4 regions of the Listeria sp. MAN/IMW/UF464 genome follow, and region 3 is predicted to be linked to each of the others. Evidence: predicted binding sites of a transcription regulator. Region 3 holds the regulator's gene; each other region holds the start of a gene.
What was found. Region 3 encodes Rex, which represses fermentation and respiration genes when NADH is low (regulators of the CRP and FNR family bind a similar motif). Its sites were predicted from a motif close to TTGTGAAATATTTCACAA; they were not measured.
Positions count from the first base shown of each region.

Region 1 (3,239 bases), on a different contig from region 3:
AAACGATTGCTTTTACGTTAGCATGGCGGATGCGGTATTCTAAGTCATGTGCTTTAAGAAGTTCAGATGCCGGGATAATAATGGCACCAGCTTTCCACAAGCCCATGTATATGGCATAAGTTTCTAGTAGTCTAGGCGTCATAACAATGACATGGTCGCCTTTTTTCACGCCCGCATCTTTTACAACGTTAGCAAATTTGTTCGCTTGTTCCAGCAAGTGACGGTAACTCCAAGTTTTTGTTTCATTGTGTTCGTTTTTCCAAATTAAAGCAGTTTTTTCAGAACTAAATTTAGCAATCTCGTCGGTGATATTATAAAGTTCTGGAGCAATTAATTTCTCTGAATTCATAATGATTCTCCTTTGCAAGTAGATTGTATATTTTGATAATTTTGTTTTAGTACCTAGTATTAATATATGGTAATATAAATGCCTTATGAAAGCAACTAAAAGTATTCCTGTGAAAATTTGAGCAGATTATTCTTACATCTAATACAAGCTATGATAAAATGGCAGTGAGTGATTTTTGAGAAATGAGGTGCATAGATGGAACAAGATTTCTTTATGCAACAAGCGCTTGAGGAGGCGAAGAAGGCACGGGAAATTGGAGAGGTTCCAATTGGTGCAGTTGTTGTTTTAGATGGAGAAATTATTGGTCGCGCACATAATTTACGCGAAACTACCCAGAATGCTGTGACTCATGCGGAGTTACTTGCAATTGAAGATGCTTGTAAACACCAAAATTCTTGGCGTCTTAGCGGCGCAGAACTATATGTCACGCTAGAACCATGTCCGATGTGCAGTGGAGCAATTTTACTTTCGCGAATTGACAAAGTTTATTACGGAGCAAAAGATCCAAAAGCCGGAACAGCAGGTTCATTAATGAATTTATTGCAGGATGATCGATTTAACCATACGTGTAAAGTAGAAGCTGGATTATTAGAAGCCGAAAGCAGCGCGATGTTAAAAAGTTTCTTCCGGGAATTGCGAAAACGTAAAAAAAAGAATAGGTCTTAATACTCATTATACTAAATCATGCTTTTACGATTTCTATTGTGAAATAAAAAGCAATAAGTCTTATCAACATTTACAGCCACTTAATAATTGCGAAATTTATCACAATCTCTCAAAAATAAAATAACATCTAAAGTACTAAATAAATTTACCTTAAAATAGGATAAAATATACTCCAGATAGAACTCATTATAAAGTAAAAATCTTTCTTAACTAGTTCCTAAACCCGTGAAAAATAAGGATTACATATTATTTTATTATGCTTTGTGAATTACAGAGCAACTGGGCGCATCACTTTGGGCGGTTTTTCACAAGGTTTTTAAGAAAGAAGCAAAAAAGCAAGGGACTAAACAGCAATTTTAAGCATAAAAAGGAGGAGAAAAGGGTGGATAAACTATTTTTAGCCCGTTTTCAATTCGCATCAACAACGATTTTCCATTTTTTATTTGTACCACTTTCAATTGGACTTGTATTTATGGTTGCTCTTATGGAGACGTTGTATGTCGTGAAGGGGAAAGAAATTTACAAAAAAATGTCGAAGTTTTGGGGTCATATATTCCTTATTAACTTCGCGGTCGGTGTCGTAACCGGTATTATTCAAGAATTCCAGTTTGGGATGAACTGGTCGGATTACTCTAGATTTGTTGGGGACGTATTCGGAGCACCACTTGCTATCGAAGCGTTACTTGCATTCTTTATGGAATCTACGTTTATCGGACTTTGGATTTTTGGTTGGGACAAACTTGGCAAAAAGCTTCATTTAGCTTGTATTTGGCTTGTTTCAATCGGAACAATCATGTCTAGTTTCTGGATTTTAGCTGCAAACTCATTTATGCAACATCCGGTTGGTTTTGAATTTAAGAACGGCCGCGCAGAAATGAATGATTTCTTGCAACTTATTACTAATGGACAACTACTTGTGGAGTTCCCGCACGTTATTTTCGGGGCATTTGCCACTGGGGCCTTTTTCATTGCTGGTGTCAGTGCGTATAAGATGCTCAAAAAACAAGATGTCGCCTTCTTTAAACGATCATTCCAAATTGCAATGGTCATGGCGGTAATAGGTGGATTTGGTGTGGCTTTCAGTGGTCACTCGCAAGCACAATACTTAGTTAAAACTCAACCTATGAAAATGGCAGCAACAGAAGGGATATGGGAAGATACAGCTGACCCAGCTCCGTGGACGATGATTGCCAAAATTAATCCGGAAGAAAAGAAAAACGAATGGGAAGTCAATGTCCCATACGCGCTAAGTTTCTTATCTTACGGAACATTAACTGGTAGCGTGGAAGGTATGAACACGCTGCAAAAACAATATGAAGAAAAATATGGTGAAGGTGACTACATCCCACCAGTTAAAACAGCATTTTGGAGCTTCCGTATCATGGTTGGCGCAGGTATGTTAATGATTCTATTCGCGTTAATCGGTATCGTGCTTGCTTGGAAGAAAAAACTCGTTAATGCAAAATGGTATTTACGTTTCATGATTCCAATGATTGGCTTCCCGTTCCTAGCGAACTCCATGGGTTGGATTATGACAGAAATAGGGCGACAACCATGGGTAGTTTTCGGTTACATGAAAACCGCTGATGCCGTATCGCCAAACGTTTCATCAGGACAAATTTTGTTCTCGATAATTGCGTTCTCAACAATTTATACGATTTTAGCCATTCTATTGGTTTACTTATTTATACGTGAAATTAAAAAAGGACCAGACGGACACAAACCAGAAAAAGCAGAGATTTCCGTAGATCCATTTGATAAGGGGGATGAAAGCTTTGTCACTAAATGAGTTATGGTTTCTATTAATCGCCATCTTATTCATTGGATTCTTCTTCCTTGAAGGTTTTGACTTTGGTGTTGGGATGTCTACACGATTTATGGCTAGAAATGCACTGGAACGGCGCGTACTCGTTAATACGATTGGACCGTTCTGGGATGCAAATGAAGTATGGCTATTAACTGCAGGGGGCGCGATTTTCGCGGCTTTCCCAAACTGGTATGCAACAATGTTTAGTGGGTATTATATTCCACTAGTATTCTTATTACTTGCTTTAATTGGTCGCGGGGTTTCTTTTGAATTCCGTGGTCAAAAAGATTCACCGCTTTGGATAAAAACGTGGGATTGGGTTATTTTCTTCGGTAGTATTTTACCGCCATTCCTATTTGGTGTATTATTTGCTAGTTTGATTCAAGGTATGCCGATTAATAGTGATATGGATATGTA
Region 1 covers NZ_JBZWZP010000003.1:380,346-383,584, forward strand. The annotation lists gene mbcS (acyl-CoA synthetase MbcS) at 1-349, opposite strand, end outside; gene tadA (tRNA adenosine(34) deaminase TadA) at 545-1,015, shown strand; gene AC4PG0_RS11840 (cytochrome ubiquinol oxidase subunit I) at 1,398-2,804, shown strand; gene cydB (cytochrome d ubiquinol oxidase subunit II) at 2,791-3,239, shown strand, end outside.
Region 1: AC4PG0_RS11840 (cytochrome ubiquinol oxidase subunit I) is a predicted target of Rex. The motif match lies at 1,103-1,120, and genes of this name have one in related genera.

Region 2 (3,239 bases), on a different contig from region 3:
TGATTGCATAAAGAAGTGTTTTAGCAAGGTTGGCACGAGCACCAAAGAATTGCATTTGTTTACCAACGCGCATTGCGGATACACAACATGCGATCGCATAGTCGTCTCCCCATTTAGGGCGCATAACATCGTCATTTTCGTATTGAATAGCAGATGTTTTGATAGACATTTTAGCACAGAATTTCTTGAATCCTGATGGTAAATGAGTGGACCAAAGTACAGTTAAGTTTGGTTCTGGAGCTGGTCCTAAGTTATCCAATGTGTGTAAGAAACGGAATGAGTTTTTCGTTACAAGTGGAACGCCTTCTTCCGTAATACCACCGATGGATTCAGTAACCCAAGTTGGATCTCCAGAGAATAATTCATTGTAATCTGGTGTACGAGCAAATTTTACAAGACGTAATTTCATGATGAAGTGGTCAACAATTTCTTGTGCTTCTTCTTCAGTAATTAGACCATTGCGAAGGTCACGTTCTACATAAATATCAAGGAATGTAGATGTACGTCCTAAACTCATTGCAGCACCATTTTGTTCTTTAATAGCAGCTAGGTAACCAAGGTATAACCATTGGAAAGCTTCTTGAGCAGTTTTAGCTGGGCGACCAAGATCGAAACCATGTTTTTCGCCTAGTACTTTTAATTCGCCAAGAGCACGAATTTGTTCGTTAAGTTCTTCACGTTGACGGATAACGTCATCGCTCATTGTACGTAAACCTGTATTGTTTAAATCTTGTTTCTTTTGTTTAATTAAGAAGTCAACTCCGTATAGTGCAACACGACGGTAGTCACCAATAATACGTCCACGGCCATAAGCATCTGGAAGACCAGTGATTACGCCTGATTTACGAGCTGCGCGCATTTCAGCAGTATAAGCATCAAATACACCTTGGTTATGTGTTTTACGGTATTCAGAAAAAATATGACTAATTTCTTCGTCTACTTTAAAACCATAAGATTCAGCTGCTACTTCTGCCATACGGATTCCACCGAATGGTTGTAAAGCGCGTTTGAAAGGTACGTCAGTTTGAACTCCGACAACTTTTTCTAAGTCTTTGTTTAAGTAACCTGGGTCATGTGAAGTAATGGTTGAAACGATTTTGGTATCCATATCTAGTACGCCACCGTTTTCACGTTCTTGTTTAGTTAAGTCCATTACTTGATCCCAAAGTTTTGTTGTTGCTTCGGTTGGGCCAACTAAGAATGTGTCGTCACCGTCATATAAGCGATAGTTTTTTAAGATAAAGTCACGTACATCTACTTCTTGTTGCCAGTTACCACCTGCGAATTCATACCATTGTTCAGTCATCATATAACCTCCATTTATTGTTCAATCTCGAGCGTGCTTTTTTGAGCAAACTAATTTATAAATAATCTACACTGTTATCATAACATATTCTACAAAAAATGCTACAGTTTTGTGCAATATTTTTCAAACTTTTTTATGAATTTTATGTGACTTTTTCTTTCAAAATAGCCAAGAACGCTAATTTAATGCGTTTTAACCACTTTATCATTATTCTAATTTTGTTTTAATTTTAATTTCTTATATTTCCTGTACCACTTCAAACACCCACTCCTGTTATGGTACAGATTTAATTTCATTCATTTGTATAAAACAGTTGGAAAACGCTTAATCTATTGCGCACCAATGCTTTTACAGTTTATGTAGCGTTTTCATTGTTTTTCATGAAAATAGCTAAGCCGTTTTTACAACTACGACTTAGCTATTTTTCACCATAAATATTTATTCGATGTGGTAACAGCAATTGCGCCACTAGCAATTACTTGATCCACTTGCTGTGTTGTTTCGATTAATCCTCCCGCAATCACTGGAATGTGAAGCTTTTGAGTCATCTTTTGTACTTGTTCTGGAATGATGCCGGGCAAAAGTTCAATGCAATCAGGCTGGACCTTCTGGATTAAAGCCACTCCTTTGTTATAAGCGCTAGAATCTATCATAAATAAACGCTGAATGGCAAGCATTTTATGTTGTTTTGCTTTCAAAATCGCATTTCCTCTTGTAGAAATAATGCCATCTGGGCGAATTTCTTTACATAAGAAGTCAATTGCATAGTCATCATTTTTTAAACCATTGACTAAATCAGCGTGTAGCAAAACTTTTTTCCCGCCAGCTTGTGCGTATTTTACTAAAGCTTTAAGCTGAGCAACATGAGTCTCGAGCATCACCATATAGGTCAAATCAAGCTCTAATATCTTTTCCATGTCTTTTTGATTATGTGCAGCTGGGATGATTGATTGACCAGAAAATGGTAACTCCAATTGTATTCCTCCTCTTCTACATGACACGTTTAAACATTTTTTCGAGTTCGTAAGTTGAATATTGAATAATAACTGGGCGGCCATGAGGACAAGTGAATGGATCGCTTGCTTCTCTAAGTGTGTCAAGAAGTGCTTCCATATCTTGCATAGTTAAATAGTGATTTGCTTTAATTGATTTTTTACAACTCATCATAATCGCAGTATCTTCTCTTAATTTATGAATACTTATACTTGGTGCTGACAAGGCTTCATCGATAATTTCGCGTAGCATTTCCTCTTCTTGGTCTTTTGGGAACCAGGTTGGATGTGCGCGAATAATAAAGCTATTTTGTCCGAAGTTTTCAAGAAAAACACCAACTTCTTCTAGTTTCGCTTTTTGTTCTTCTAGTCGGACATATTCATCTGATGGGAATTCTAACACGATAGGCACGAGTAATTCTTGCAATTCTCGACTTACTTCTCCAATTTTTTCACGATAAAATTCATATTTAATTCGTTCTTGCGCGGCATGCTGATCAATAATATATAGACCATTTTCATTTTGAGCGAAAATATAAGTCGCATGCATTTGTCCGATTGGATACATTTTCGGAATACGTTCTTTTTGCTCTTCTACTTGTTCAGGCTGCGTTTCCGGATTATAAGTAGGCATTGTTTCTAAAATAAAGTCGTCTTCTTTTGGTACTATTTCATCAGATGGTACGTATTCAGGAATATTTGGTTTTGAGAAAAGCGTCGGCGGTTCTTTTGGCTGTCTGTTTTCTTCAAATGACATCTGAATTTGTTCGGATTTTTGTTGTTCTTTTTGTTTTTTTGAAACTTCTCCATCTGGAATTAATTGCAACTGATGAAATGCGTCTTTAATCATCTGACTAATGAGCTGGCCAAGTTCTTTTTCTTTACTTAAACGTACTTCAAGTTTTGCTGGATGAACGTTGACATCTACAATAATTGGGTCC
Region 2 covers NZ_JBZWZP010000001.1:300,746-303,984, forward strand. The annotation lists gene pflB (formate C-acetyltransferase) at 1-1,306, opposite strand, end outside; gene AC4PG0_RS01525 (glycerol-3-phosphate responsive antiterminator) at 1,732-2,280, opposite strand; gene mutL (DNA mismatch repair endonuclease MutL) at 2,297-3,239, opposite strand, start outside.
Region 2: pflB (formate C-acetyltransferase) is a predicted target of Rex. The motif match lies at 1,416-1,433, and genes of this name have one in related genera.

Region 3 (3,239 bases):
ACTTTATCTAGGAAATAGCGGTCATGAGAAACGATAAGTAAAGAACCATGATAGTTTTGCAAATAGGTTTCTAACCATGCTAGTGTTTCAATGTCTAAATGGTTTGTCGGTTCATCGAGAACAAGAATATCCTGTTTCGCGAGTAATAACTTAGCCAGCGCAAGCCTTGTTTTTTGCCCACCACTGAGTGAGGCGATTTCTACTTCATAATCTTCTGGATAAAAGCGTAAACCGTTTAAAACGGAACGGATTTCTGCTTCATACGTATACCCACCAACTTCTTTAAAAGTGTGTTGCAAGGTATCGTAATCGGTCATCAATGCTTGATATTTTTCCGGATTATTATAAAGCTCAGGTTCCCCAAGACGAAGCTCCATTTTGCGTAAATCTGCTTCCATTTTTCTAAGTGAATCAAAAACACTTAACATTTCATCCCAGATTGTTTTCGTGGATTCAAGGCCAGTATTTTGAGCCAAATAGCCAATTTCGACACTTTTAGGTTTAGAAATTGTTCCGCCGTCATAACTCATTTTTCCAGCGATAATTTTAAGTAAAGTAGATTTACCGGCGCCATTTCGGCCAACTAAGGCAATTCGGTCGCCTGTTTTTACTTCTAATTTAATATTATCTAAAATAACTTCTGCACCGAAGAATTTAGAAATTTGCTGAACTTGTAATAATATCATAATCTCTCTCCTCGAACGTTCTCCTTACTAGTTTATCTTAAAAGCCAAGTAATCGCAATGAGAGAAGAAGGGCTTCACGTATAAGGCAGATTGTGAAAACACTCGCATTATTTGTGATTTTAGCGTAGAATGGAAAAGAAGGAAAACACTAGATATTTTGCGGGACAAACTATTGCTTGAAAATCATGAGCAAAAAGTTTGTGCATTCCTTGTGAAATGTTTATAGTATATAAGCAAGCATGTGAAAGGAAGTACAGTTCACAAAAGCTTCAACTTCAGAAAAAATTTAAAAGAAGAAGGGACAGAAGGCATGATGGAGGAAACAACAAAAATTCCACAAGCGACAGCAAAACGCTTACCATTATATCATCGTTACTTGAAATACCTAGATGAATCAGGCAAGGAACGAGTATCATCTGCGGAATTAAGTGAAGCGGTGAAAGTTGATTCAGCGACTATTCGACGTGATTTTTCGTACTTTGGCGCATTAGGTAAGAAAGGATACGGGTATAACGTTTCTTACATACTCGACTTTTTCAGTAAAACACTTAGTCAGGACAAACAGACAAATGTTGCACTAATCGGTGTAGGTAACCTAGGTACAGCATTATTACATTATAATTTCATGAAAAACAATAATATCAAAATCGTTGCTGCATTTGATGTAGACCCAGCGAAAGTTGGTAGTGTTCAACAAGACATTCCAATTTATCACTTAAATGATATGGAAGAAATTGTTCGTGAAAATGGTGTGGAAGTAGTTATTCTGACAGTTCCAGCTGATGAAGCACAAGTAACTGTAGATCGTTTAATTGAAGCAGATGTTAAAGGTATTCTAAACTTTACGCCAGCTCGTATTAGCGTTCCAAAACAAGTTCGTGTGCACCATATCGATCTTACAACGGAATTACAAACGTTAATCTATTTCCTGGAAAACTATCCAGCGAAAACAGAATAAAAAAACCTGTAGAAGGTAAGCAACACTTACTTTCTACAGGTTTTTTTTACGTCTTTTAAGCCCAGTGATAATAAGGCCAATACCAATACCAAAATCAATTAACATCATGAGTATAAGTATATAGGCAACAAGATCATAACCATATTCAGCCACTCGAACAATAACAAAATAGACAAATACAAGACCAAGCGCAAAATAAAGAAAACTTTGCTTTATTAATGAATTTTTCATATTATCCTCCAATGATTCCAAGACTCACGAGCAAAACAATGGTATTCATTAAAATATGTGCGCCCATCGAAACAGCAATTCGTTTCGTTTTCGTATAAAGAAAACAAAGAATTAATCCGATGACAAAATAAGTAAGTAAAAAGGAAATATCCCCGTGAAGTAGCCCAAAGAATAGCGAACTAATAACTGCAGCCACATGAATGTTCATCACATTACTCAGCCCACCAAAAACCACTTTTCTAAAAACAAGCTCTTCTAAAATTGGCCCGAGAACTGAAATGAAAATCAAGAAAATAGGCGCCGATCTAGTTAAATCAACAAGTAATTCTGTGTTTGCCGATTCACCAATATTCCCAGAAATTAGCGTTAGAATAATGCTACAAATAAATTGTGCTACGTATAACCCAATCACTCCACCAATAATCCACACAATACTCAGAAATGGCGCAGTTTTTTCACCGAGTTCGATTTTATTTTCTTTTGGTTTTCTATAAAGCATTGGAATAATAATGGCGAGTGATAATAAATTAGAAAAAATCGACCATGTAATTACCCCATAAGTTTGAGCATCCGCTGTAGAAATCGAAGTCATACTAAGTAAAATATGTTGAACAACGGGAATCCCAATAGATGCAGAAAATAGTAATAATAAATAAACTAATACAATCGTAATATAACGTTTAGCCAAAAAATACGCATCCCTTCTAAAAACAAGCTCCAGCTAAATGCTTAAAAATAGCGGAAATAGCTCTTCTTATTGTACTAGTTATCACGCTTTACCGCAAATAAGAATTCTTTAATTTTTAAACGTTTTTGCTTGCAATTTTTATTTAGTTTGGTATCATAATAACTGTATTAGCACTCTAATGTGTCGAGTGCTAAAATGAAAAATGTAATTATATCAGAGGAGGTCATTTACATTGTTAAAACCATTAGGAGATCGTGTTGTAATTGAAGTACTTGAAGCAGAGGAAAAAACAGCGAGTGGGATTGTATTACCAGACTCTGCCAAAGAAAAACCGCAATCAGGGAAAATTGTTGCAGTCGGTTCAGGTCGAGTGCTAGATAACGGCACAAAAGAACCGCTTGAAGTTGCAGAAGGTGACACGGTTATCTTCGCAAAATACTCTGGAACAGAAGTGACGTATGAAGGAACTGACTATCTGATTTTACGTGAAAGTGATATTTTAGCAATTACTAAATAATAAAAAAAGAAATAATCGGAGGGAAATATAAAATGGCAAAAGATATTAAATTTAGTGAAGATGCTCGTCGTGCCATGTTACGTGGTGTCGACCAACTAGCAAACGCAGTAAAAGTAACGCTTGGCCCAAAAGGTCGTAATGTTGTTTTAGAAAAAAAAT
Region 3 covers NZ_JBZWZP010000002.1:245,683-248,921, forward strand. The annotation lists gene AC4PG0_RS08455 (ABC-F family ATP-binding cassette domain-containing protein) at 1-686, opposite strand, end outside; gene AC4PG0_RS08460 (redox-sensing transcriptional repressor Rex) at 997-1,644, shown strand; partial or broken gene AC4PG0_RS08465 (DUF4305 domain-containing protein) at 1,671-1,875, opposite strand; gene AC4PG0_RS08470 (CPBP family intramembrane glutamic endopeptidase) at 1,877-2,563, opposite strand; gene groES (co-chaperone GroES) at 2,796-3,080, shown strand; gene groL (chaperonin GroEL) at 3,113-3,239, shown strand, end outside.

Region 4 (3,239 bases), on a different contig from region 3:
TCCGGTCACACAGCCATTCTAACTGCAGTTAATCGTTATATAACGCTAACTCTTGAAGATAGTGAACGCAATGAATTATGGATTCCACATTATGAAAATCCAGTTTCATGGCCAATTGGCGGAGAACTTAAACCAGACGGGGAACATTGGACATTTACAGCTGAAGCAATTAATATCGCGACAACTTTCCTAAAATCAGAAGGTATAGAACTAACTCCTGTGAAGATGGTCATTGAAACAGAACTAATCGACCAATCTGGCGCAAAATATGGACTCGGTTCAAGCGCAGCGGCTACGGTTGCTGTAATTAACGCGTTAATGACGAAATTTTATCCAGAAATATCAATGCTTAAAAAATTCAAACTAGCTGCCCTTTCACATTTAGTTGTGCAAGGTAATGGTTCTTGTGGTGATATTGCTTCTTGTATGTATGGTGGCTGGATTGCTTATACGACGTTTGATCAGGAATGGGTGAAGCATCGTTTAGCTTATAAATCACTCGAATGGTTTATGAAAGAGCCTTGGCCAATGCTTCAAATTGAAACATTAGAAGAACCAGTACCGACTTTTTCTGTAGGTTGGACGGGCACACCTGTAAGTACCGGGAAACTAGTTTCGCAAATTCATGCATTTAAGCAAGAAGATAGCAAGAATTATCAACATTTTTTAACTAGAAATAATGAGATTATGAAGCAAATAATTCAAGCTTTCCATACGAAAGACGAGGAATTGCTCTATTCATCTATTAAAGAAAATCGGCGTATTCTTCAAGAACTCGGAACAAAAGCTGGCGTAAATATTGAAACAAGCTTGCTAAAAGAACTCGCGGACTCAGCCGAAAACATGGGCGGCGCAGGAAAATCATCTGGCTCTGGTGGCGGCGACTGCGGAATAGCTTTCTCGAAAACGAAAGAACTAGCCGAAAAACTTGTCAATGAGTGGGAAAAGCTTGGTATTAAACATTTACCTTTCCATACAGGGAGAGTTCAAATTACTGAATAAATTTTAAGCAGCAAACTAAAATAAATAGTTTGTTGCTTTTTTGTTTCGAATTTCACAAACTAGGGAATAGTGAACAGAATAAAAGTTTGTGAAATATTTAATATATCAGGTTTTTGAACTAAGGTATTAAATCAGATATAATGAGTTAGAGTATGAACATAGTGATTCTAAAAATGCTAATCAGTTCAGAAAAAAGTTTGTGAGCTTTTTTAAAAGAATCAAATAGTAAAGCATTTTTTCAGTTACATAGGAGTTCTAAAAAGCTTCTTTCAGCACTCCGGTAATGGTATTTTTGCGCAAAAATACACATTAGAAAACATCAAAAGGAAAAGAGGGGATTCGGGTGTCAAAGGTACTTAAATCTTTGCTACTTACGGCACTACTTGGGGTTACCGGCCTTATAAGTGGTTGTGGTGACTTGACGGTACTTAATCCAAAAGGACCAGTTGCAAAAGGTCAGTCGGACTTAATTATTTATTCGATTATATTTATGCTGGTTATTGTTTTGACGATTTTTGTATTGTTTACGATTATGTTGGTTAAATACCGCGAACGGAAAGACATTTCAAACTATGAGCCGGATATGCAAGGTAGTAAAAAACTGGAAATTTTTTGGACATTGATTCCAGTTGCAATCGTTATTGCTCTGGCTATTCCGACTGTAAAAACAATTTATGCAGGGGAAGAAGCACCAAAAGTGACTTCGCATAAAGATCCAATTGTTATTTACGCAACAAGTGCAGACTGGAAATGGATTTTTAGTTATCCAGATGAGTCAATTGAAACAGTCAACTATGTAAATATTCCAACCGACCGTCCTGTACTGTTTAAATTAACTTCGGCAGATACAATGACAAGTTTTTGGGTACCACAATTAGGTGGACAAAAATATGCGATGTCTGGAATGACGATGAATTTATATTTACAAGCAGATGAGGTTGGTACGTATAAAGGCCGTAACGCAAACTTCAATGGTGAAGGTTTTGCGGATCAACGCTTTGACGTAGTAGCTCAATCTGAAAAAGATTTCAAGAAATGGGCAAAAGAAACAAAAGCGAACTCGCCAGTTATTACGCAAGACACATATGACCGTCTTTTAATTCCTGGAAGCTCCAAGAAAAAGACTTATTCTGGTACGCATTTAGCATTTGTTGATGTAGCAGCTGATCCAGAGTATGTTTTCTATGCCTACAAACGTTTTGGTTATGAAATGACAAATCCACATAATCCGAACACAAAATCAACCATCTCTGATAAACCAATGCTTCCGGTTCGTCCTGTGACAGTGACTAATCCGCAATTTGAGCGTCATGATATGAAGCCACAAATTATTAAAAACGGCGAAGGTTACCATGAGGATAAACACCGCGAAGATGAAATGAAGAAAATGGAAGAAGACATCCAAACAAATGAATTCAATAAAAAAGAATCGGATGACGCAGGGAACTAAAAGGGGGGACATAAGGCATGAAATGGAATGAGTTTATCGTAACTGGTGACCCGATGATTTTAGGTGCGCAGATTTCTATCGTACTTGTAAGTATTGGTGTTGTCGCGTTACTAACTTATACAAAAAAATGGAAGTGGCTCATGAAAGAGTGGATTTCTTCCGTTGATCATAAAAAAATAGGTATTATGTACTTGCTTGCTGCTGTCTTAATGTTTTTCCGTGGCGGTGTGGATGCGCTAATGATGCGTACCCAGCTCGCTTTACCGGATATGAAATTTTTAGACGCACAGCATTATAATGAAGTTTTTTCTACACATGGAACGATTATGATTTTATTTATGGCGATGCCGTTTATCATTGGGTTGATGAACATTGCCGTACCACTTCAAATTGGTGCGCGTGATGTAGCATTTCCATTTTTAAACAACTTAAGTTTTTGGACGTTCTTTATGGGAGCGATGCTATTTAACTTATCATTCGTAATTGGTGGTTCACCAGATGCTGGTTGGACAAACTATGCGCCACTTGCGACAGATTTTAGCGCTGGATATGGAATTAATTTCTATCTTCTAGGTGTTCAAATCGCTGGTATTGGTACGCTGATGACGGGGATTAACTTTTTCGTTACGATTTTAAGAATGCGTACAAAAGGTATGACGTTAATGAAAATGCCAATGTTTACTTGGTCTTCATTAATTACAAGTTTGATCATTATTTTCGCTTTCCCAGTTTTAACAGTGGCACTTGCTTTGATGTCATTTGATCGACTGTTTGGGACAGCATTCTT
Region 4 covers NZ_JBZWZP010000003.1:240,776-244,014, reverse strand. The annotation lists gene AC4PG0_RS11170 (phosphomevalonate kinase) at 1-1,002, shown strand, start outside; gene qoxA (cytochrome aa3 quinol oxidase subunit II) at 1,346-2,452, shown strand; gene qoxB (cytochrome aa3 quinol oxidase subunit I) at 2,470-3,239, shown strand, end outside.
Region 4: qoxA (cytochrome aa3 quinol oxidase subunit II) is a predicted target of Rex. The motif match lies at 1,089-1,106, and genes of this name have one in related genera.